Regions from separate parts of the Streptosporangium sp. NPDC000396 genome, predicted to be linked through region 2. Evidence: riboswitches for the same ligand, from Rfam matches in the RefSeq annotation. Region 2 holds a riboswitch; each other region holds the start of a gene.
What was found. A riboswitch is a leader RNA that binds a small molecule or an ion and turns the genes downstream of it on or off. The one in region 2 is predicted to bind cyclic di-AMP.
Positions count from the first base shown of each region.

Region 1: it holds a riboswitch for cyclic di-AMP, as region 2 does, so the genes downstream of both, ACFY2X_RS22580 (C40 family peptidase) here and ACFY2X_RS23220 (hypothetical protein) in region 2, are expected to answer to the same signal.
Region 3: it holds a riboswitch for cyclic di-AMP, as region 2 does, so the genes downstream of both, ACFY2X_RS04630 (CHAP domain-containing protein) here and ACFY2X_RS23220 (hypothetical protein) in region 2, are expected to answer to the same signal.
Region 4: it holds a riboswitch for cyclic di-AMP, as region 2 does, so the genes downstream of both, ACFY2X_RS02005 (C40 family peptidase) here and ACFY2X_RS23220 (hypothetical protein) in region 2, are expected to answer to the same signal.

Region 1 is NZ_JBIAZA010000013.1:193,944-199,770, forward strand. It holds gene ACFY2X_RS22565 (Uma2 family endonuclease) at 230-823, shown strand; gene ACFY2X_RS22570 (branched-chain amino acid aminotransferase) at 878-1,972, opposite strand; gene ACFY2X_RS22575 (3-isopropylmalate dehydrogenase) at 2,146-3,192, opposite strand; cyclic di-AMP (ydaO/yuaA leader) riboswitch at 3,363-3,590, shown strand; gene ACFY2X_RS22580 (C40 family peptidase) at 3,578-4,258, shown strand; gene ACFY2X_RS22585 (ROK family protein) at 4,428-5,600, opposite strand; gene ACFY2X_RS22590 (sugar ABC transporter substrate-binding protein) at 5,710-5,827, shown strand, end outside.
Region 2 is NZ_JBIAZA010000014.1:78,385-84,211, forward strand. It holds gene ACFY2X_RS23200 (helix-turn-helix domain-containing protein) at 1-533, shown strand, start outside; gene ACFY2X_RS23205 (DUF4190 domain-containing protein) at 741-1,037, shown strand; gene ACFY2X_RS23210 (alpha/beta fold hydrolase) at 1,308-2,225, shown strand; gene ACFY2X_RS23215 (alpha/beta fold hydrolase) at 2,364-2,738, shown strand; cyclic di-AMP (ydaO/yuaA leader) riboswitch at 3,281-3,429, shown strand; gene ACFY2X_RS23220 (hypothetical protein) at 3,657-4,610, shown strand; gene ACFY2X_RS23225 (hypothetical protein) at 4,832-5,203, opposite strand; gene ACFY2X_RS23230 (roadblock/LC7 domain-containing protein) at 5,216-5,596, opposite strand; gene ACFY2X_RS23235 (hypothetical protein) at 5,745-5,827, opposite strand, start outside.
Region 3 is NZ_JBIAZA010000002.1:456,724-462,550, reverse strand. It holds gene ACFY2X_RS04640 (neutral zinc metallopeptidase) at 1-148, opposite strand, end outside; gene ACFY2X_RS04635 (DUF305 domain-containing protein) at 762-1,409, shown strand; cyclic di-AMP (ydaO/yuaA leader) riboswitch at 1,559-1,740, shown strand; gene ACFY2X_RS04630 (CHAP domain-containing protein) at 1,956-2,873, shown strand; gene ACFY2X_RS04625 (STAS domain-containing protein) at 3,142-3,525, shown strand; gene ACFY2X_RS04620 (MarR family winged helix-turn-helix transcriptional regulator) at 3,566-4,066, opposite strand; gene ACFY2X_RS04615 (NAD(P)H-binding protein) at 4,166-5,008, shown strand; gene ACFY2X_RS04610 (MFS transporter) at 5,054-5,827, shown strand, end outside.
Region 4 is NZ_JBIAZA010000001.1:448,739-454,565, reverse strand. It holds gene ACFY2X_RS02020 (NYN domain-containing protein) at 1-861, shown strand, start outside; gene ACFY2X_RS02015 (hypothetical protein) at 908-1,522, shown strand; gene ACFY2X_RS02010 (NlpC/P60 family protein) at 1,650-2,600, shown strand; cyclic di-AMP (ydaO/yuaA leader) riboswitch at 3,309-3,466, shown strand; gene ACFY2X_RS02005 (C40 family peptidase) at 3,504-4,100, shown strand; gene ACFY2X_RS02000 (hypothetical protein) at 4,177-5,004, shown strand; gene ACFY2X_RS01995 (M48 family metallopeptidase) at 5,013-5,827, shown strand, end outside.

The sequences.
Region 1 (5,827 bases), on a different contig from region 2:
CCATTTGACACATCGGATCTCAGGATCCGAGATGTACGGCGTGCCGGAGCGGAGGAAACGGGCCTCCCCGCGACCCGGCGATCAGCGGGGAAATGGGCGATTCCTCACCATGATTCGAAAACACTGACGAGAACTTTCCCGAACTCCGGGCGGAGGTAAATCTTTGCGATTACTTTGGGTCGCGTGTCAAACACGTTGCGCCCACCCGCTCGGAGGGGATGATGAACCCATGGCCAAAGTTCTGGATCGACCAACAACGAAGCCATCACGGCAAGATCATGAAGATGATCTGGGAGGGCGTCTCTCAGAGATGTGCGAGAGGTGGCCTGACCGGCGCGTCGAACTCATCAACGGCCGGATCGTGGTGAGGGAGTTGCCAACCGGAACTCACAACGACATCGTCTTCTGGATCCTCACCCAACTCCTCAGCACGGTGACCGAGCGAGGCTGGAAGATCTGGAACGACATCAAGCTCCATCTGGGCCCGCAGAGCGACCGCTACCGTCCCGACCTCACTGTCGTACCACCCAACCCCAGGATGTGGGGCGAGGACGAAACCTACGGCGACACCACATTGCTTGTCGTAGAAGTGGTCTCATCAAGCAGCATCAATGACGACCATGTCGTCAAGCCGCGGAACTGTGCGCTGGCAGGCGTTCCGCTCTATCTCGTCATCGACACGTTCGAAGAACAAATCCGACTTCTCAGCGACCCCAGCAAGACTGGGTACTCCCGGGAAGTCATCGTCAAGTTCGGTGCCCTCCTTGACTTGCCCGCGCCGTGGAACCTCACGATCGACACCGGCAAGCTGATCGAAGAGTAGGCCCGACGAGGAAAGCCCGGTCTGGTGGGAGACCGGGCTTTCCTCATGTGCGGGTCAGCAGATCTTGTGGACCCAGCCGTGCGGGTCGGGGCGGGAGCCGTACTGGATGCCGACCAGTTCCTCGCGGATCCGGGCGGTGACCGGGCCCTGGACGCCGCCGCCGATCGTCCAGGCGCGGTCGGCGCCCTTGACCGAGCCGACCGGGGTCACGACCGCCGCGGTGCCGCAGGCGAAGACCTCGGTGAGCTCGCCGGACTCGCAGCCCGACTGCCACTCCTCGATCGACAGGCGCCCCTCCTCGACGGTCAGGCCGAGGTCGGCGGCGAGGGTGAGGATCGAGTCGCGGGTGATGCCGGGCAGGAGCGTGCCGGTGAGGGCCGGGGTGAGCAGGCGGTCGCCATAGACGAAGAACAGGTTCATCCCGCCCATCTCCTCGACGTAGCGGTGCTCGCTCGCGTCGAGCCAGACCACCTGGTCACAGCCCTGCTCGACGGCCTGGCGCTGGGCCACGAAGGCCGCCGCGTAGTTGCCGCCGCACTTGGCGAAGCCCGTGCCGCCAGGGGCGGCGCGGGTGTATTCGGTGGACAGCCAGACCGAGACCGGCTTGCCTCCGCCGAAGTAGGCGGCCGCCGGAGAGGCGATCACCATGTACTTGTAGGTCCTGGAGGGGTAGTTGACGCCGAGCGCCGCCTGCGTCGCGATCATGAAGGGGCGCAGGTAGAGGCTGTGGCCCGGGGTCGTGGGCACCCACTCGCGGTCCGTCTGGACGAGGAGTTCGAGCGACTCGACGAACGTCTCCTCGGGCAACTCCGGCATGGCCATCCGCACCGCCGACCGGTTGAAGCGGGCGGCGTTGGCGTACGGCCGGAAGGACGCGATCGCACCGCCCTCCTGGCGGTAGGCCTTCAGGCCCTCGAAGAGTTCCTGGGCGTAGTGGAAGACCGAGGTCGCCGGGTCCAGGCTCAGCGGGCCGTACGGCATGAGCCGCGCGTCGTGCCAGCCCTCCCCCTCGGTGTAGTCGATCGAGATCATGTGGTCGGTGAAGATCTGCCCGAACCCAGGATTCGCCAGTACCTGCTCGCGCTCGGCCGCGGTGCGAGCATGGTCGGAGAGCTGCACGTCGAAGCTGAGCTTCTGAGCGGTGGTCATGGCGGAGATCCTTCTCTTCATGGCGGGCTGGGCTTGAGTCCATTCTGCGATGGACCAGCTAACGGGAAAACTACTGCATCTATGGCGAAAGCCGTCAGGGCTGGATAAACGAAGACGCGCCTGGCGGCTCAGGTGAGCCGCCAGGCGCGTCGGGATTCGAGGGGGCGGCTTCCTCAGCCGGCTACTCGGGCGGTGATGTCGTCGCCGATCTCGTGGGTGGTCCGGCCGGCCCAGCCGGTCAACCGCTCGAGCAGGTCCTCGGCCACGGCCTGCTCGACCTTGGCGGCCTCCTCGGCCAGGCCCAGGTGGTCCAGGAGCATGGCGACCGACAGGATCGTCGCGGTCGGGTCGGCCTTGCCCTGGCCCGCGATGTCGGGGGCGCTGCCGTGGACCGGCTCGAACATGCTCGGCGCGGTGCGGTCGGGGTTGATGTTGCCGCTGGCCGCCAGGCCGATGCCACCGGCGACGGCGGCGCCGATGTCGGTCAGGATGTCACCGAAGAGGTTGTCGGTGACGATCACATCGAACCGCTCCGGCTGGCTGACGAAGAACATCGAGGCCGCGTCCACGTGGCAGTAGTCGGTCGTGACGTCGGGGTATTCCAGGCCGACCCGGTCGAACGTGCGGGCCCAGAGGTCACCGGCGTAGGTGAGCACGTTGGTCTTGTGGACCAGCGTCAGCTTCTTGCGGGGTCGTTCGAGCGCCTTGTCGAAGGCGTAGCGGATGACCCGCTCGACGCCGAAGGCGGTGTTCAGCGACTCCTGGGTGGCGACCTCGTACGGCGTGCCCCGGCGCAGCGCGCCGCCGGCTCCGGCGTACAGGCCCTCGGTTCCCTCACGGACGACGACCATGTCGATGTCCTCGGGACGGGATTTCCCGAGCGGGGTCTCGACGCCGGGGAAGAGCTTGACCGGGCGGAGGTTCACGTAGTGGTCGAGCTCGAAGCGGAGCCTGAGCAGCAGGTCGCGCTCCAGGACGCCCGGGGGAACGCTGGGGTCGCCGATCGCGCCGAGCAGGATCGCGTCGTATCCGCGCAACTCGTCCAGAACCGCGTCCGAGAGGATCTCACCGGTCCTGTGGTACCGCTTGGCGCCCAGGTCGTAGGTGGTGGTCTCCATTTTCGTGCCGACCGCTTGGAGGACCTTCAGGCCCTCGGTGACGACTTCGACGCCGATCCCGTCTCCGGGGATGACTGCCAGGCGAATGTTGCGCGAATCCATGCACGCACCTTACCGGCCCGTCTCGGTAATCGAACACCGATCTCACTCTTCGGACATACCCGCGTGGCACGGCAGGCGTGATCATTTATGCGCTCACGACCTATATGATCGCTTTGTCTAGTTTTGTGAGCTATTGACCCGTTCATTAAGTTTCGTTATGGTCCTCACCATTCGCATCGACGCCTAATCCGTGCGGCCACCCCTTTCGGCCTGCGCGGAGCCGGGGAACCACCTTTCGGGATCCGCGAGGCGCTCGGACCTTCGCTCCACCCCCGGAGCGGGTCCCGGCTGCCTTCCCCACCGGATTCCTTGGGGCGAATCGGCGCACTCGCGCGCCGTAGGGCGACCTCCACGCCCGAGCCCGACAGCTCACCCGGCCGGCCTTATGGAAGGAATCACCCTGTCCGGCAAGTTCTACCCCCGTGCCCTGTCCCTGCTCGCCGCAGGCACCGCAGTGTTCTCGACTCCGGCCGTCGCCCTGGCCGCCTCCCCCGCCCCGGTCACCTCGCCCGCCCTGACCGCCACCCCCATCCCCGCCCCCGTTCCGGTGACGCTCGACAAGCCCAAGCTCAAAGAAGCGCTCACCGCCGCCACCCCCATGCCGGCCTGGCAGAAGGCCGTGAAGTGGGCCATGTCCAAGCGCGGCACCCCGTACGTCTGGGGCGGCACCGGCAACGGTGGTTTCGACTGCTCCGGGCTGATGCTCCGCGCCTACGGCGCCGCCGGGATCAAGCTGCCCCGCGTCGCCGCCGACCAGTACGGAGCGTTTTCCAAGAAGGTTCCCTGGAAGAACCTCAAGCCCGGTGACCTGGTCTTCTTCCACGGTCTCGGCCATGTCGGCATGATCACCAGGCCCGGCTACATGGTCCACGCCCCCCAGAGCGGCGACGTGGTCAAGGAAGAGAAGCTCAACGACTGGCGCCGCCAGACGTTCGTCGGCGCCGTCCGTCCCGACCGCGAGGGCGTCAAGCTCTCCGAGCAGCTCAAGCGCGCGGCCGAATCCCTCCCCACGACGACCACCGAGGTCGTCCAGGACAAGCAGGAAGATCCGAAGGACACCCCCTGACCTGTCGCGGCTCCCTAGGTGCCATGGGCAGGCCTGCCCATGGCACCCAAGGTCCTCCGAATCCGTGACCTTTCAAACCCGCGACTCCTCCGAACCGGCGCTCCTCCAGAGCCGCGACCCTCCAAGCCGGCGGCCCTCCAAGCCGGCGGCCTTCCGAGCCCGTCGTCCTTCAGGCCCGGCGGGTGGCGAAGATGACGTCCCAGGCGTGGCTCAGCGCCCGAGCCACGGCGCCCAGCAGAACCCCGCTGTCGCCCAGAGAACTCGCCACCACGGTGGGGCGCAGCGGCCCGAGCTCGGCGACCCTGCCGGCGATGGAGTCGCCGAGCAGGTCGAGGTTGCGGCCGACACCGCCGGTGAGCACGATCGCCTCCGGGTCCAGGACCGCGGCCACCGCGACGATCAGCCCGCCGATCCTGCGGCCCTCGGCCTCGACGACGGCCAGCGCCACCGGGTCCCCGGCCGCCGCGGCGCCGAAGACCTCCTTGGCGGTCCCCATCCGCAGCCCGGCGGCCCAAGCCTCCCGGACCACGCCGGGGGCGCCGACCATGGTCTCGGTGAGCCCGTGTTCCAGCGCCTCCTGGTCAGGGGCGAGTTCCTCGGCCGCGGGCAGGTAGGAGACCTCTCCCGCGGCGCCGCGCGCCCCCGAGTAGAGCTCGCCGTTGATGACGATGCCCATGCCGACGCCGGTGCCGATGGACACCAGCGCGAAGTGGGACTTTCCCTTGCCCTCGCCGTAGGAGTGCTCGCCCAGGGCGGCCAGGTTGATGTCGTTCTCGATCGCCAGGTCGATGCCCAGCGCGACGCGCAGCCGGTCCAGCAGGCCGGGGCCGCCCCAGCCGGGCAGGTTCGCGGTGAGGTCCAGCCGCCCGGCCTCGGGATCGTAGACGCCGGGGCCGCCGACCACCATGTAGGCGATGGAGGACCATTCGAGGTCGGCCTCGGTCACCGCCGCCCTGACCAGGCCCCGGACCCTCGCGACCAGGTCGTCCTCGCTCCGGGCGTCGTTGCGGTCGTCGCGGCGGCCCACGAAGCGGCCCCGGAGGTCGGCCACCGCGACCCGGATCCAGTCGCGGCCGATGTCGACGCCCGCGACATGCACGGCACCGGCGTTCATGTCGTAGAGCGAGGTCACCGGACCGGGCCGGCCGGACACCTCACCGACCAGGTGGACCAGCCCGTCCTCCTCAAGGCCGGCCAGCGCGGCCGAGACGGTCGGCTTGGACAGGCCGGTGACCTTCGCCAGATCGGCCCGCGAGGCCGGGCCGTGTTCGAGGAGTTGCTCGAGAAGACGTCGCTCGTTCATCACCCGCAACAGCCGTGGATTGCCGAGCTGACTTCGCACTTCGCTCTCCCTCCCATGTGATCCCGGGGAAAGGCTAGCCAACGCCCTTAATGGTAAAATACCTTTCTTACCAATCATGTTCCGGGGCAGCACGAAAGGACGATGTGCGATGCACCGAGGATGGCTGGTCGTTCCCCTCGCGGCGGCGCTCACGGCGACCGCCTGCGGCAGTGGAACCACTACTACCAAGACCGAGAAGAGCCAAGAGACGCCGATAATCGCGCTCT
Region 2 (5,827 bases):
CCCTCGACGACTTGTGGGGCCGGGAGGCGTCCCGGATCCGTGAGCGACTGGGCGATGTCTCCTCATGGCAGGATCGCTTCGCGTTGATGGACGCGCTGCTCGCCCGCCGCCATGAGGTGGGGCCGCCGGTGGACCCGGAGGTGGCCTGGGCCTGGCACCGGATCGTCGCCAGCCGTGGCCTGGCCCGGGTCGACGGACTGGCGGCCGAGGCCGGATGGAGCCGTAAGCGCCTGTGGTCCCGGTTCCGGTCGCAGATCGGCCTGCCGCCCAAGCGCGCCGCGAAGCTGGTCCGCTTCGATCATGCCGCCCACCGCCTGGTCGCGGGACAAGACGCAGCCCGAGTCGCGGCCGATGGCGGCTACGCCGACCAGTCCCACCTGCATCGGGACGTCATGGCGTTCACCGGGGCAACCCCCGCGACCGTGGCCGGCGAGCCGTTTCTCGCCGTTGACGACATCGCATGGCCCAGCCGCGGAACACCCGCCAAGCCTCACGTCTCCAGGGATCTCCGCTCGGTCGCCGGCCGGAGGTGAGTCGGAATGATTCGTCTAGTGTCGTGACCGGAAATGACGGCCGGGTTCGGGCGGGGGCGCGACCACATGTGCGGCGGACCGTCGCTCTTGATCGGTAACGAGAAGTGAGAGAGCCTGGCGGCTGATGTTCCATACAGGAACGGAGACGATATGCACTCTCCCTACGGAGGCCACGACCATCGCCCTCCGACACCGCAGGTTCGTCACGTGCCCCCGCCGCCGACGTCAGGCGTCGCCGTCACCAGCCTCATCTTTGGGATCATCGGAATCTTCGGCAGCTGGTGCCTGTTCGGCATCCCGTCCATCGTGGCCATTGTCCTGGGCCATGTGGCCACCAAGAAGACCAAACGCGGCATCAGGTCCGGGCACGGCCTGGCAGTGGCCGGACTCATTCTCGGGTACTTCGCGGTCTTTCCGGCACTCATCGTCTCCGGGCTCGTCATCACGCACCCTCAGGCGCTCGCCGAATGGGTCAACGCCTTTATCGATGGTTCGTCTCGCTGATGAACCCTTGGCGCCGTGAACGGACGCGCCTGTCGATTGGCGGCGTACCCAGTGCCGTGAAGCCGCCCCGGTGAACCTTTCCGGTCACGGCACCAGGCGAGCCGACTGACCGGAACATTCGTACAAGATGCCGGCGCGCACCGGCGGTGACAGTAGGCCCATGATTATTTCCCTGGGGCTCGATGACCCTGCTGTTTCGACGACGCCGTCCTGCGGTTTCCGCACCGGCAGGCTGATGTGAGCAGCGCGGCACGGCGCCGGCGGCGCCTCTTGATCGCCTCGGCTGTCCTCTCCGTCGTCGTCGGGTTGCTTCTCGTGAACGCGGTGGTGGTGTCGCGGCAGAGCGCCGAGGCCAGCGGGAGTCCGACCCTGCCTCTGGACGGCGGGAACATCTACGTGCGCCAGGACGGCCCTCCCGATGCCCCGGCACTTGTACTGATCCACGGGCTCGCCGCGTCGACCCGCTCGTGGGACGCGCTCGTTCCGCTGCTGACCAAGTCCCATCGCGTCATCCGGATCGACCTGCTCGGGCACGGCCGGTCGGCCAAACCGGCCGGCGGTGGCTACGGGATGCCGGAGCAGGGACGCCGGGTCGGCGAGGCAATGGATCGGCTCGGGGTCAAGAACGCCGTAGTGGTCGGCCATTCCACCGGTGGCGCGGTCGCCACCGCTCTCGCCGAGCAACGACCCGACCTGGTGACCGCGCTCGCGATCATCGACACCGCACCCCGCTTGGACGCCGCCATCTCAAGCGGCTTCGTCGGCGGGCTCTTGGACGACCCCGTCATCGGGCAGCTGCTGTGGCGGCTTCGGACCGACAGCCTGATCCGCAACGCCGCGAGCACCGCGTTCAGCCGCCGCGGCTACAAGGTCCCGCAGGCGGTCGTGGACGACGCGCGCGGCATGACCTACCACGCCTTCATCGCGACATCGCAGGACGGCGACGACTATGTGAACCAGCGCGCGCTCCCCGATCGGCTGAGTCCCCTCGGCAAGCCGCTGCTAGTGATCTTCGGTGAGGACGACCAGAGATGGCGATCCTCCTCCGCCGCCGAATACCGCGCCGTTCCGGGCGCGAAGGTCGAGGTGCTGCCCGGTGTTGGGCACTCGCCCATCATGGAGGATCCGCCGCGGACCGCCGCGCTTCTTCTGGCCTTCACCGCGAGTCACACCACCCAGGCGCACTGAACGAGATGATGCGCCCATGGCGGGACCCGGTGCTGCCGGTATGGCGGGACCGGCCTGCAGCGCGAGTGGATCTGGCCGATGTGCTCAAGCCGTACGTGTATGCCCAACAAACTTCGCCGAGGCTATGGAGAGATCGCGATGCCACACACCAGTTCAGACATTTACTGGGAGGAACACGGCCAGGGCCCTCTGACACTTGTCATGTTGCCGGGATTCGGCGCCTCGGCTGACCTCATGACCGGAATCGCGCGACACCTGAGCGGGTTCCGCATCTTGGTCTTCGACTTGCCCGGACATGGTCAATCTGTACGCGCGCCGGCGGTTGGCGGAAAGGACGTCGTCGTAGATCAAGCCAAGCAACTTGACGACGTGCGGCGCATCCCTGGAAGCCGTGCGGTCCTGCTGAGCGAGCTTGGACACCTGTGTGGTCTCGAGATGCCCGACGTCGTCGCGAACGAGATCTCGAACTTCCTGGAGACGGAGATATGCGCCGATCCAGCTGAAAGTCGTTGAGAGGCCAGGACGCCGAGGGAGTGCGCGGTGAGCCCGACGAGTTCTGCTTCGTTTGTGATCAAGCCGCCGCGTGACGAAAAGTCAAAGAACCCTCGATCGGAAACCTCGCGGACGTTGATCGCATCAGGCATGCGATTCAGGCGTGCGATCGCCTGTCCGGTCCCGTTCTCCGAGGCGGCTCAGGGCGGGGCAGAGATATTTCGAGCAAGGTGCCGGATGGGGAGAATCGCCTGGATATCAGGCGTTCGAGCGGTTTCCGGCGGCCGAGGCGGCGATCGTGACGCTCCTGGATGAGGTCACTGACCTGCGAGGATGAGGGCCGATCCGTGCCGCGAGGCGGCGTCAACGCCTGGGGCGGATGGTCGGGAGCTGGCCGAAGTAAACGCCTGGGGAAAACGGTAAAGAATCGGCGAATAAGGCTTTCTTGGCCGATGGAGGTAGATCTTCTGGTGTTTTCGTGGTGTTTGCTTTGCTTTGTCTCATTTGGGTGGGTACTGTCTTAACTGTTATCGGCTGGTGACCTGCCCTTCAACGGAAGGAGCGACCGGCCAACGTCGAGTCCCGAAGGCCGTCAGGCCACGGGAGCCGGGGACCCACTTCCTGGGGTGAATCCGCCGCGAGCGTGCGGCGGTAGGGCAACTCCACCGCCCGAACCCGTCAGCTAACCCGGTAGACGAGATGGAGAGGAGAACCCCTTATGGGGCACTGCGCACTTTTCCTGCCGGTACCTAGTCTGCCCTTGCCGATCAACTAAGACTTCCGCGCCGCCTTCGGTGGCGGCGCTCCCCCTGCGCTCCGCGTAGCGCCCGGTGCTTCCGGCTACGCCACCTCTTCTCAGTGAGCGCATCTCCGCCCGTGCCCTCCGTTGGTGTGTCGCACGCGGCTGCCCTGTTTCCTCACGAAAGAGCTTCTGTTTTCATGCGTTTCCCGCTTGGCCTGCGTAACCGTCTCGTCGCTGCCACCCTCCTCGGCGCCGGCATCGTCACCTCCGCCGGTGTCGCCTCGGCCCTTCCGGCCGCTGCCGAGCCCGGCACCGGCCCCAGCTCCCAGGTCGCCCTCCTGCAGGGCTCGACCAAGGCCTCCTACTTCTGGGACGACTCCTCCGGCCGCGCCGGTGACACCGGCCTGCCCGCGAGCGGCAAGCCCATGCAGAAGGGCATGATCGCCAGCCCGAGCTGGCCGCTGTTCACCGAGGGCTACCTCATCTACAACGGCAAGAAGGCCAAGTTCTTCGTCGGTGACCGCGGCCCTGGCGTCCCCTCCAGCAGCGGCGTCATGATCGACATCGACGCCAAGACCTTCGCCGACCTGACCGGCGGCACGTTCAACTCCGGCACCCTCGGCGTGGACGGCAACGGTGGCATGGGCCACATCAAGGTCGACTACGTGATCACCAAGTGGGGCGACGGCGCGGGCAAGAAGAACTACCCGGTGGCGTTCTCCACCGGTGCGTGGGGCCGCGTGGACCGCAACCCGGCCAAGCCCCCGCAGGTGGTCCTCGCCAAGCCCGAGCAGCCGAAGAAGGCCGAGGAGCCCAAGAAGGCCGAGGAGCCCAAGAAGGCCGAGGTCGTCGCCGAGCCCAAGGGCGGTGCCGCGCCCAAGGCCGCCCCGGCCGAGGCGGCCAAGCCCAAGGCTGTCGAGCCCAAGGCTGTCGAGCCCAAGGCCGACAAGCCCAAGGCCGTCCCGACCAAGGTCGCCGAGAGCCGCCGCACCACGACCCTGGACGCCGCTCCGGTCGCCGCCCCGGCCCCCGCGGTCAGGTCCGCCGTCTCGACGCTGGGCGCGATCAGCCTGGCCGCTCTGGGTGGCGCCGCCTTCCTCTACACCGGCATGACCGGCCGCTTCCGCAGGAAGGCCGCTGACGAGAGCTAAGGCTCTCCCGCCGTCAAATCCCCCACGAGAGCAAGGGTGAACGCCAGCGCAGGGCGTTCGCCCTTGCTCTCATTTCCGCCGGACGACACCCTGTTCGGCGGAACCGGCCAGGACCGGTGTGAGCACGATCTGCCGCGCCGCTTCTGGCCCGAGCTCACCGCCGCCGAGCGTCGGGCTCCGGTACGGCATACGCCTCCCGGGGCGCGGGCCGTACCGGAGGATCAGATCTCGAGCTTCTCCTCGATGCCGCGCAGATTGTGCCGCGCGAGCGCCAGGTTGGCCCGGCCCCGGTCGAGGGCCAGGTAGAGGAAGAGCCCTTTGCCGCTCCGGCCGCTGACCGGGCGGATCACGTGATACTGGGCGCTGAGCGTGATGAGGATGTCTTCGATGCCTTCCTTGATGCCCAGCGAATCCATCGTCCGCATCTTGGCCTTGACGACCTCGGTGTTACCGGCCGCCGCGATCTGGAGATCGAGGTCCTTGGAGCCGCCGAGGGCCCCCAGCGCCATGCCGCTGTTGTAGTCCACGACCGCCGCCCCGACGGCACCGTCGATCGCCATCATCTCCTTGAGGGAGATGTCCATGTTGCCCATGCCTGCCTCCGATCACTGAGTTATCGATATGCGAGATGAGATGGCGGCCAGACTCGCCGCCGTCTTGCGGCCCTCCAGTCGCAGCAGCCCGAGGTTGGTCCCGGGGTTGGCGAGGACTGTGAGGACGATCTTGGGGCCGGCGGCGTAGAAGGCCGCGTAGCCGTTGGTGCCGGAGATCAACGTTTCCTCGAAGGCGCCCTTGCCGGTCATGCTCGTCATCCGGCGGCTGAGGGACAGCATCGCGGAGGAGAGCGCGCCGGTCTGCTCGGCGTCGTCTTTCAGGTCGCTGGCTATCGTCAAGCCGTCCACGCTGCACGCGATGCTTCCGCTCACGTCGGGGATGCGCTCGCGTAGCAGTGCCAGCTCCTGGTGAATCTCGTCGCGCAGTTCCACCGGCATCCTCCTTCTGATCAGCTTCAGCGTCCGCAGCCTCATCGGCATCGGACCAAACCCACCGGATATCCGGGGCGCGAGCCTCGTCCTTCGGGGCGGAGAGGAACCCCTCCGCTGAAATCCCAGGTCTCCGGACCGTGGGAGGACGTCAAGTGAGTGCCTCCAATGCATCTCTGAGCCGGATGAGCAGATCCACGTCGGTGGGATCTCCCGTTGCCTGGGGGATCGACG
Region 3 (5,827 bases), on a different contig from region 2:
AGCGGACTCCGCACACGCGCTGCGCGGGCTCCTCGTAGAAGCGGACCGCGGGTGCGCGGAACCTCAGCCCGGCGCGAGCGAAGTGGGCGGACCATGATTTGTTCAGACATTTCATGGCCGCCGTCAGATATTCACGCGTCCGAGGCATGCCTCCGTCGATGATCGGCGGCTCCGGGCACGACGTGACCGCCAGCTTCCCCGTCTTCAGCAGCGGGCTCTTGGGCGAGGCGGACGGGGCGGATGGGGCAGGCGAGGCGAACGGGGCGGATGGGGCAGGCGAGGCGGACGGGGCGGCCCATGCGGCTCCCGATGACAGGACCGTCAGGCACACGGTCGCCAGGGTCGCCATAAGGGCCCGTCGCGGGAGGGCAGCCGAGCGTCGGAGAAGCGGGGAGCCGGCACCGGGCGGGAGGAAGCGCACGATCAGACAGCTTAGGACTCCTGGCGCGTCCAGCCGAGGCGACGCCGCACAGCGCGTGAGAACCGCCCTCCGTACCCATCGCCGGCGAAGGGCGGACGGCATGGCCGGGCAGTTCATAATCACTTGTCTCCGCACTTTCCGGTCAAAACGTCAAGCTTTCTTCGGCCCTGTCAAAACCTGTAGGTCACCCCGTATGGCCAGGTCGTCTCCGGGCACATACGCGCTACGTCTGGCACGGCTTCCGGTTCTCCGTACACAGGCCGGGTGCACGCGCGGGAGCCCGGGGCCTGCCCCGGCAAGGCGTGACGGGATTCGAGGATCCGGAAAGGGAACGACGCCCATGTTCATCAACCGACCCGTCACGCACGGGCTCGCGCTGGCCGTCACGGCGGGAGCCGGCGCGCTCGTGTTGCTCACCGCCTGCGGAAACGGCGACGGCGCCATGGCCGGGCTCGTCGACACGCCCAGCAGCTCGGCCACCTCCCCGAGCCGGCAGGCGGACACGTCCTTCAGCGACATCGACGTCATGTTCGCGCGGATGATGATCGAGCACCACAAGCAGGCCGTGGAGATGGCCGAGCTGGCCGAGACGCGCGCCAGGAGTCCGGAGGTCAAGGATCTGGCAGCCAGGATCAAGGCCGCCCAGGAGCCGGAGATCGCCACCATGACGGGCTGGCTGTCGGAGTGGGGTGAGCCCTCGGCGTCCTCCGGAGGAGAGGGGCACGGCATGTCCCCGGGAATGAAGGGCCACGGCGTGCCCGGGATGATGAGCGATGAGGACATGGAGGAGCTTGAGGCGGCCACGGGCGCGGAGTTCGACCGCATGTTCCTGCGGATGATGATCGCCCACCATGGGGGGGCGATCGAGATGTCGAAGATGGAGCAGGCGCAGGGAGCCACTTCTCGGGCGAAGGAACTCGCCGGGACCATCGAGAACGCCCAGCAGGCGGAGATCCAGGAGATGCAGAAGCTCCTCGACCGGCTCTAGATCGCGTGATGGCCGAGTTCGAGGGCGAAGCCGTGGGCCGATGAGGAGGTAGATCTTTTGTCCTTTATGTGGTGATTTATTTACCTTTGCGAGATTTTACTACTACATTCCACCGTAATGACCGGCGACCTGCCTTCACCCGGAAGGCAGCCGGTCTGCCGCTGAATCCCACGCGTGACGGAGACGGCTCCGTCACGGGAACCGGGGACCCATATGCGAGACCGAAGACTCTCCCGTCTCGCCCGGGGTGAATCCGCCGCGCACGCGGCGGTAGGGCAACTCCTGGCCCGAACCCGTCAGCTAACCCGGTAAGCGGTCAAGGAGAGGAGAGACGGGTGGAGCACCCCACTCGCCCCATCGGACGCCGCGCTTGCGGCAGTACCCCATCGGATGGCGGGCCGTGAGAGACCTCCGGTCCGGGACAGCCTGACCGGACCCACGACGTGATCCCCCACCGCGCCGGCCACGGACCCGAGCCGTCGGCCGTCCCCTCGCGCGGTCGCTCCGTCCGATAGCTCCGTCCGATAGAGGAAGACCCCCATCCCCGTGCGTTCCATCCCCGAGGGGCTGCTTGAGGCTGCCCGAAAAGCTCTCGGCTATCGCGAGAAGAACAACGGCTCCACCAAGTTCGGCCGCTGGTACTACACCAACGTCGACACCAGCACGCCGTCCTTCAAAACCGCACCGTGGTGCGACATGTTCGTCACCTGGGCCGCCCACCAGGCAGGCATTCAGGACTACGTCGGAGAGTTCGCCTACACCGTCGACCACGCGAAGTGGTTCCGGAGGCATGACGCCTGGAGCGACAAGCCCGAGCCGGGTGCCCTGGTGTTCTACGACTGGTCGGGCTCCAAGAACATCAATGGCATCGACCACGTCGGCATCGTGGAAAGAGTCAACGGCAGAAAGATCAAAACCATTGAGGCCAACGTCGACGGCGTATGGCTCAAGCGAAAGGTGCGGGATCAGAGCAAGGTCGTGGGCTACGGCCTTCCCCGCAAGGTCTGGAAGGCGAAGGACGGGCAACGCAAGGTCTGGGAGGTGAAGAACGCACCTCAGGAGATCCGGGAGATGGAGAACGACCTTCAGGAGATCCAGGACACGGATAACACACCTCAGGAGACCTGGGAGGTGGAAAACGCACCCCAGGAGGCCCAGGAGGCGAGGGACGGGGATCAGGCCGTCGCCGGCCTCCCGAAGCCGAACGATCCGGCGAAACCGCAGGCCATGGCGGCGGGATCCGACGCCGCGCCGACCGTGCGGGCTTTCGCGAGCACGAGCGGCGCGCTCAGTGGATCCGACTTCGGCGATCTGCCTGTCATGCAGGAGACCACGGTTTCCGCGGTGGCTGTGACGGCATTGCTCTGCGTCGTTTTTCTCGTCAGGTGGACCAGAGGCAGGACGTCGTCCGCCGGTCCGGCCACGGGACGGCACCGCCAGGCCGCGTTCGGCCTGCCGGCCTGATGACGCCGGTCCTTCTCGGACCGCGACGGCCGTCCATGGTGGAGTCGCGCCCCCAGCGGGCGCGAATCTCCATGGTCAGGCAAAAAGACCCCTCCGCTCGTTTCGATCCGTGGGCGTGGGGAGGTAACCGGTAAGGACAGCGGCCGGTGGTGAGGGAACCCTCGGTGAATACCAGTGATCACAATGTGGACGAGGACGGGTTTGACGCCCTCCTCTCGCGGTGTCGAGCGGATGCCGACCTGCGAACCGCGACGATGAAGAGCCGGCCATGACATCACAGTGGCAACACCCGCCGATGTTCCGCGTCTCATCACACCAGTGCGACGGAGTGACCGTCATCTCCGTCAGCGGCGAACTCGACCTGATCACCGCGCCGACGCTGCGCAAGCACCTGCGCGCGGCGGCTCTGCCTCCCGCCACGCCGGTGCTGATCGTGGACATGTCGGAGGTCTCCTTCTGCGACTCGGTCGGGATGAGCGAGCTGGTTCTGGCGTTGCACCGCAGCCAGACCGACGGGGTACGGCTGATGCTCAGCGGCGTTCACGGGAACCTGGAACGGCTGCTGTATCGCACCGGACTGCACAACGCCTTCGAACAGCACACCAGCCGCGATGAGGCCCTGCGCCAGGCGGGCACCGAAGCCGGCCGGTGATCCCACCGGAACCGGCGAGTTCCGCCGTGTGGCGCCGTGCTCAGGAGGCCGGGGTTCTTCCCTTCGACGCGGCCCGGTGGCGCAGGCTGTCCTGGGCGGCGACGTATTTGAGCATGAGGCGGGCGAGTTCCAGACGGTCCTGCTCGGACCAGTCCGCGGTGATGTGCTCGTAGGTCGCGCGCTGGTGGCGGCGGAAGCGCGCCATCAGGTCGGTGCCGCCTGGGCTGAGGTGGAGGACCGTACGGCGCCCGTCCTCCTGGGAGGCGGCGCGGACCAGGTAGCCGGCGGAGATGCAGTCGCTGACCATGCGGCTGGCCACCGAGGGGTCCACGCCGAGGTGCTCGGCGATCGCGCCGACGGTCATCTCGCGCCCACCGTCCTGCTCGGCCTCCAAGACGATGTTCAGCACCAGGGTCCGGCTCAGGTCCTTGGCGGAGATGGGGCTCTCCACCTCCAGCAGGGAGGAACGGCGTAGCTTCCCGAACGCCGGCCCGACCGCGTTCAGCAGCTCATCGGCTGTTTTCGGCTCCTTCGTCGTCATGCGCACATGCTACATCCACCACATCACACATACATGTGTTGACATGAAAACGTGTGCATGTAAGCATGCATATGTCCTCACCGACGAAAGGAACTGAACGTGACCATCCTCATCACCGGCGCCCGCGGCAAGGTCGGCCAGGCGATCATCAAGCGCCTGCACACCGCCGGCCACAGCGTCCGCGCCGCCAGCAACAACCCCGCCGAGCTGACCGTCCCGGACGGCGTCGAGGTCGCCGAGCTGGGCCTGTCCCGGCCCGAAACCTTCGAAGCCGCACTACGGGACGTCCGCCAGGTGTTCCTCTATCCCGAGCCGAGCGGCATCCATGACCTGATCAAGGCCGCCGAGGCCGCCGGCGTCGAGCACGTCGTCCTGCTGTCGTCGTCCTCGGTCCTGGCCCCCGGCGCCGAGAGCGACCCGCTCGCCGGCCACAGCCTCCAGGTCGAGCGCGCGCTGGCCGGCTCCGAGCTCACCCGCACGTTCCTGCGCCCGGACGCCTTCGCCAGCAACGCGCTCGGCTGGGCCTACTTCATCGGGCAGGGAATGCCCATTCAGCTCGCCTACCCCGACGCCCACATCGCGCCCATCCACACCGACGACATCGCCGACATCGCCGTCGAGGCCCTCACCGGCGACTCACTGACCGGCCGCGAGATCACCCTCACCGGAGCGCGGTCGCTCACCTTCCGCGAGCAGCTCGTCATCCTGTCCGACGTCCTCGGCCGCGACATCCCCGTCGAGCAGATCACCCGCACCGAAGCCGAACAGCAGATGAGCCAGTACATGCCGGCTCCGATGGTCGGCTCGCTGCTCGACCTGTGGGCGGCCGCTTCCGCCGGCCCCGCCGTCATCGCCGACACCACCGAGACCCTCCTCGGCACGCCCGCCCGCGACTTCGAGCAGTGGGCCCGCGAGAACGCCGCGGCCTTCACCCAGCATTGATCCGGACGGGCCGCACAGCCCGTCCCTTTCCCCCTAGGCATCTCCATGACCACCGTTTCGCCCCCGGCCGGACCGCAGACCACCGGCCGCCGCCGGTGGGCCGTCCTCGCCGTCGTCCTCTTCGCCTCGATCCTCGACCTGCTGGACGCGACGATCACCAACATCGCAGCCCCGACCATCGCCGCCGACCTGCACGGCGGGGACGCCCTCGTCCAGTGGCTCGGCGCCGGCTACGCCCTGGCCATGGGCGTCCTGCTGGTGGTCGGCGGACGGCTCGGCGACAAGTACGGCCGCCGCCGCCTGTTCCTGACCGGGATCACCGGATTCACACTCATGTCCATCGGCTGCGGCCTGGCCTTCGACCCCACGTCCGTCGTCGTCTTCCGGCTGCTCCAGGGGGCCTTCGGCGCCCTGCTGATCCCGCAGGGGTTCGGCATCCTCGGCGCGGTGTTCCCGCGTGACGAGATCGGCAAGGCCTTCGGCGTGTTCGTCCCCGCCCTGGGCCTGTCCGCGATCAGCGGCCCGGTCCTGGCCGGGTTCCTCATCAACGCCGACCTGTTCGGCCTCGGCTGGCGCCCCATGTTTCTGATCAACATTGTGCTCGGCGGCCTCGCGATCGGCATGGCCGTCCGGCTCCTGCCCCGCGACACCGGCGACCGGACGGTCACCGTCGACGGTCCCGGCTCAGGCCTCCTCGCCGTCACGATGCTCGGCCTGCTGTACGGGCTGATCGACGGCTCCAGCCACGGCTGGACGATCGCCCCGATCCTGTCCCTGATCCTGGGCGTCGTCTTCTTCGGCCTTTTCTGCCGCCGTCAG
Region 4 (5,827 bases), on a different contig from region 2:
GCCAAGGACGAGACCGACCGGCTGCGCGACCAGCTGAAGACGGCCCGCTCCGAGATCTCCGACCTCCGCCGCAAGCTGCACGACGCCCGCCAGCGCGCCAAAGCCGCCGACGCGCGGGCCGCCGAGATGGAGGCGGCCGCCCAGGAGGCCAGGGCCGCCGCGGTGTCGGCGGGGAGCGCGGGGGAGAGCGAGCTGCGCCGTCTTCGCGAGCGCCTGGCCGACGCCGAGCAGCAGCTGGAATCCACCCGCAGGGCCGCCCGCGAGGGCCGCAGTGTGGAGGACACCAAGGTCCGCATGCTGCTCGATGCGCTCCAGGACGCCGCCGCCGGGCTGCGCAGGGAGCTTGCCCTGCCCTCCAGCATCAGCAGGCCGGCCGACTCGGTGGCCTCGGTCGCGCCCGGCAGGCAGGGGGTTCAGGCGGTGCCCGCGCGGGCGCTCGCCGACGACGACCCCGTCCTGCTCGACCAGCTGCTCGCGCTGCCGCAGATCCATCTGATCGTGGACGGTTACAACGTGACCAAGACCGGTTACGGCACGCTCACCCTGGCCGATCAGCGCAACCGCCTGCTCACCGGGCTCGGCGCGCTCTACGCGCAGACCCGCATCGAGCTGACCTGCGTCTTCGACGGCGCCGAACTGAACGGCCCGGTTCCGGTATCGGCCCCTCGGGGTGTCCGGGTGATGTTCAGCGCCCCCGGCCAGATCGCCGACGACCTCATCCGCCAGCTGGTCCGCGCCGAACCCACCGGCCGTGCCGTCGCGGTGGTCTCCTCCGACCGTGAGGTGGCCGAGTCGGTCCGCCGGATGGGCGCCCGGCCGGTTCCTTCCGTATTGCTTCTGCGGCGTCTCGGACGGGGCTGAACCTTTTAGCCGTATGGTTCATCGGATCATGGTGGAGGTTGATCCGATGAAGAAGATCATTGCACTGGTCTGCGCCGCTCTCGTGGCCGGTACGGCCGCCGCGGCACCCGGCATTCCCAAGGGGTTCCTGCTCTACGAGAAGGACGCCGCCAAGAAGGACAGCGATCCCGAGACGAACTGGAAGGTCAGCGACTCGCTGAAGACCCGGTTCGCGCTGGATCCGTGCCGCAGGGGCGCCGTGGGCAAGACGGGCCGGGTGGCCGTGCGCACGGTGACGTTCACCGGCGTGCCCGACTTCATGAGGGTCGAGCAGGTGCTTCTGTACGGCTCCGAGGCGGACGCGGAACGGGCCATGACCCAGGTCCGCTCGGCCCTGTCCGCGTGCGGGTCCAAGGCGGACGCGGGCTCCAGCTACCGTTACGCCTCGGCGGCCGTGGCCGGGCTCGGAGACGAGGCGCTGAAGGTCTCCGGGCAGGTTTACTACGGCAAGAAGGCCGGGATCGGCGGAGACCGCAGTGTGGTGGTCCGCAGGGCGAACGCCGTGCTGGTCTACATGTTGGCGGGGGAGTATGCCAAGCCGGCCAAGTCGGACTGGACCGGCCAACTGCGGGACGCCGCCAGGATGTCCGCGAAGATCTGTGGGGTCGCCACCTGCGGGTAAAGAATAAAGCCGCCGAAAAGGTGAGTTAGTCCTTACTGATTCTGTACTATTTCGCCCCAGGTCTTTGCACTGGGGAGGCGGCGTCGTGGCCGTGGCGGGTATGCCGGTTGGATTCAGGCGAATGCCGATGGCCGCGGGATTGGCCGTCGCGCTCTTCCTGCTGCCGGTCGGCGGCGCGTTCGCCGAGCCGAAACCGACGATCGCCCAGGCCAAGAAGAAGCTGGCGAAGCTCAACCACCAGGCCGACATGGTCGTGGAGAAGTACAACCAGGCCGGCGAGAAGTGGAAGAAGGCCCGGAAGAAGTACGAGACGCTGAACGGCGACCTCGCGCGTCAGAACACCAAGGTCGCCGGGCTGCGCGAGGAACTCGTCGCGATGGCCGTCACCAGCTACCAGTTCGGCAGCGTGAGCGGCTGGGAGGGCCTGGTCGGCCAGATGGATCCGGCCGGCCTGCTGAGCGGCATGGCCGCGATGGACCAGATGTCGGCCTCCCACGCCTACTACCTGAACGCCTTCGACGAGGCCACCAAGACGCTGCGGGAAAACCGCGACAAGGCGAAGGACGCCCTGGCCGAGGCCGACAAGACACGTGACGAACTGGCCGAGGAGAAAACCAAGGCCGACAAGATGGTCAAGGCCCAGACCAAGCTCCTGCGCGAGCTCGGAGCCTTCCAGACCGGTAACCCCAACAGCACGGGGATCAAATACGACGGCCCGGCCTCGGGTAACGCCCGAGCGGCCCTGAGCTTCGCCTTCGCCCAGGTCGGCAAGCCGTACCAGTACGGCGGAACGGGCCCGGGCGGCTGGGACTGTTCCGGCCTCGTCCAGGCCTCCTGGCGCAACGGGGGCGTCAGCCTTCCCCGCACGACCTGGGAGCAGTGGAGCTGGGGCGCCAAACGCAAGGTCGACCTGAGCGACCTTCAGCCGGGCGACCTCATCTTCAGCGAGGGCCTGGGCCACGTGAGTCTCTACGCGGGCGGCGGGAAGATCGTCCACGCTCCCCAGACCGGAGACGTGGTCAAGGTCGTCCCCCTGTCCTCGTACGGCCGCCGGCTGGTGGGAGCCGTCCGCCCCTGATCCGGTGATCCGGACCGTCACCCCCTGACCCCGCGACGCGTCGGGCCGTCCGCAGCCGCGAAGGTACGGCCGGCGGGGGAGGTGCCGGCGGCCCATAGGGGTACGGCCGGCGAAGAGACACTCGGTGGCCCGCAGAGGTATGCCCGGCGGCCCGTAGAGGTGCGTCTGGCGGAGAGACGCTCAGCGGCCCGCAGGGGTGCGTCTGACGGAGGTAGAAGGCTCTGCGGCCCGCGAGGGCCTCCAGGGCGCTGTGACGCCGTGCCGCAGGGCGGGGAGGCGCTGCGGATCCCGCGCCGGGCCTGTCCCCGTAGCCGATCCGGAACCTGGAACCCCAGCTTGTGCGGCGTTCACCGATGATCTGTTTATCCGGCCTTTCCCGGGAAAGTGAAGATCAAACGCGGTGTGACATATGTGACAACAGTGATGATGTTTCGCCGCCGATCACAAAAGTGTGACGAGGGTCATATTCGAGTGGTGGAACTTATCGTTAAGCAGGACTTCTGAAAAGGTGAGGAGGGCTCCTCGATCTTCAAAACCGGCTGACGTTTTGCCGAAATTTTAGGATCGGGGTAGCTTCTGGCGTCGCGGCGAGCAAGCCATGCCGTCGCGCCGAACGTCGGTCTTCCAGGCCGATGTCCTCATAGAAATCCAGCTGGTCACCGCCTCCCCTCACGGGGCTCGACCTCCCCCTTCGGGGTTCGGTCCCACCGCGGTGACCTGCCGAATCCGTGCAGCCAGGAGGCACGGAACCGGGGACCCACAGGCCCTGAAATGTGGCCAGGGGTGAATCGGCATATTTCATGCCGTAGGGCTTCTTCCCAGCCCGAATCCGTCAGCTAACCCGGTAGGCATCAGTGGAAGTCCCAAGGAGAAATCCTGTCTACCACCCTGCACAACCCCCGTTTGTCGCGCCTTTTTCGCCTTTCCCTCGGAGGGTTCGCCCTCACCCTGACCGCATCAGCCGGAGCGGTCACCCTGGGTTCCGCGGCACGGGCGACGACGGACACCGCGACCGCCGCACAGCCTGAGATCACTGAAATCACCGAGGTCACCGCAGCCGCCAAGCCCGCCACGGGAAAGGCGAAGACCAGGGTGAAGGTCAAGAGGAACACGAAGGCGAGCAAGGTCGCACAGCAGAAGGTGAAGGCCATAAAGGCCGTCTCGGCAGCCAGGAAGCAGATCGGCGATCCGTACCGGTGGGGAGCCTCCGGCCCCGGCGCGTTCGACTGCTCAGGGCTCGTGCAGTACGCGTGGCGCAAGGCCGGCGTCTCCCTCCCCCGGATCACGCAGAGCCAGTATCGCGCCATCAGGAAGAAGGTCTCCTGGAGCCACCTGCGCCCCGGTGACCTGATGTTCTTCCGTGGACTGGGCCACGTGGGCATGTATGTCGGCAAGGGCGAGATGGTCCATTCACCCAGCAGCGGCAAGACGGTCCGGGTCGTGAAGCTGAAGGGGTACTACCGGTCCTCCTTCGCCGGAGCGGTCCGTCCCGGCGGCTGACGGGGAAAACCGGCCCCGTCCATCCTTCCCCGGATGGACGGGGCCGCTTCATTCCGGTCGAGTAGCATCAACGCACATGTCAGTCCGGAGAGAGCGCCGTGCCGTGCTCGCCGGGATGCTGGCGCTGATGGGCGCCGGCCTGGTCTCCGGGGCGGGAACGCTGCCGGGGCAGACGCGCGGCCCGGACGCCGAGGCGGGACCGCCGCCCTGGGAGGCGGGAGGCCTGTGGCCCGGCGCCGCCACCGTGGTCCGTGGCGAGCACTCCATAGTGATCGGCCATCGCGTCCCATCCGGGCGGCTGCGGGATCTGGCGTCGAGGGCCGATCGTGCCCGCCGTACCATCGGTGAGATCTGGGGGCCGGTCCGGGCGGTGATCCTGTTCCCCGCGACCGATGCCGAGGCGGCGGCGCTCGCGGGCGCCGGAGCCACCGGCGGCCTGGCCGCGATGGCCACCGCCGACCGGGTGATCGTCCTGCCCGGGGGCTACGCGAAGCTCAGCGAGACCGGCCGGGACGTGGTCATCACTCACGAGCTCACCCACGTGGCCACCGGCGCGACCCGTGGCGGCCGGGTGCCGATGTGGCTGTCGGAGGGGTTCGCCGACTATGTGGGCTACCGCGACACCGGGATCGCGGTCCGCGTGGCCGCCGCCGAACTGGCCGAGGAGGTGCGCGCGGGGATCCTGCCCGCCCGGCTTCCCGGGCCCGCCGACTTCGCCCCCGGTGCCCCGCGGCTGGCGCAGGCCTATGAGGAGGCGTGGCTCGCCTGCCGCTACATCGCGGAGCGCTTCGGTGAGAAGGCGCTGGTGAGGCTTTACGGTAGCGATGTCGGCGGTGTGCTCGGCCTCTCGCGGGCGGAGCTCACCGAGGCCTGGCGTGACTATCTCCGGAGGGAACTGCATTGACGCCGAGCATGACGGAAGCGCCCTCTGGCCTCCGGGCGGCGGGATGGGCGCTGGCCGCCCTCGGGGCGGCCACGGTGGCGATCGTGGCGTTCACCACTCCCTGGCGGATTCTGCCTTCCGGCGCCCCGCCGGTCGTCCCGGATTCGGCCCGGGACTTCGCCCCGGGGCAGATCGCCCGCTCCGAGGCCTTCGACGCCGCGATCAGCGTGCCCGGCTACCTGTCACTCGGCCTGACCCTGATCGTCGCGGGGGTGCTGGTGGGCACCCCGCTGGGTGCGCGGTTGCTCGGCCGGTTGAAGGGGCCCTGGTGGCTCCGGGTGCTGCTCGGCGTCCTCTGCGTGTCGGCGGCGGTGGAGATCCTGCGCTGGCCGCTGGGCATGTGGTCGGAGACATACCTGCGCGAGTTCGGGCTGTCCACCCAGAACTGGCTGGCCTGGGCGGTCGACCGGATCAAGAACATCGGCATCAGGACGGCGCTGACCGCGATCATGGTGCTCGCGGTGGTCGCGCTGGCCCGGCGCTACCGCCGCTGGTGGATCCCCGCCGCGATCGGCGCGTTCGTGCTGACCGTGGTCGTCTCCTTCGCCTATCCGGTGCTGGTCGAGCCGATCTTCAACGACTTCACGCCGATGCCCGCCGGGCGGCTCCGCGACGACCTGCTCGCCATGGCCGACCGTGACGGCGTGCCGGTGGAGGACGTGCTCGTCGCCGACGCGTCCCGGCGGACCACCGCGCTCAACGCCTACGTCTCCGGGTTCGGCGTGACCCGCAGGATCGTCGTCTACGACACGCTGCTGCGGGCGCCCGCGAGCGAGGTCGAGCT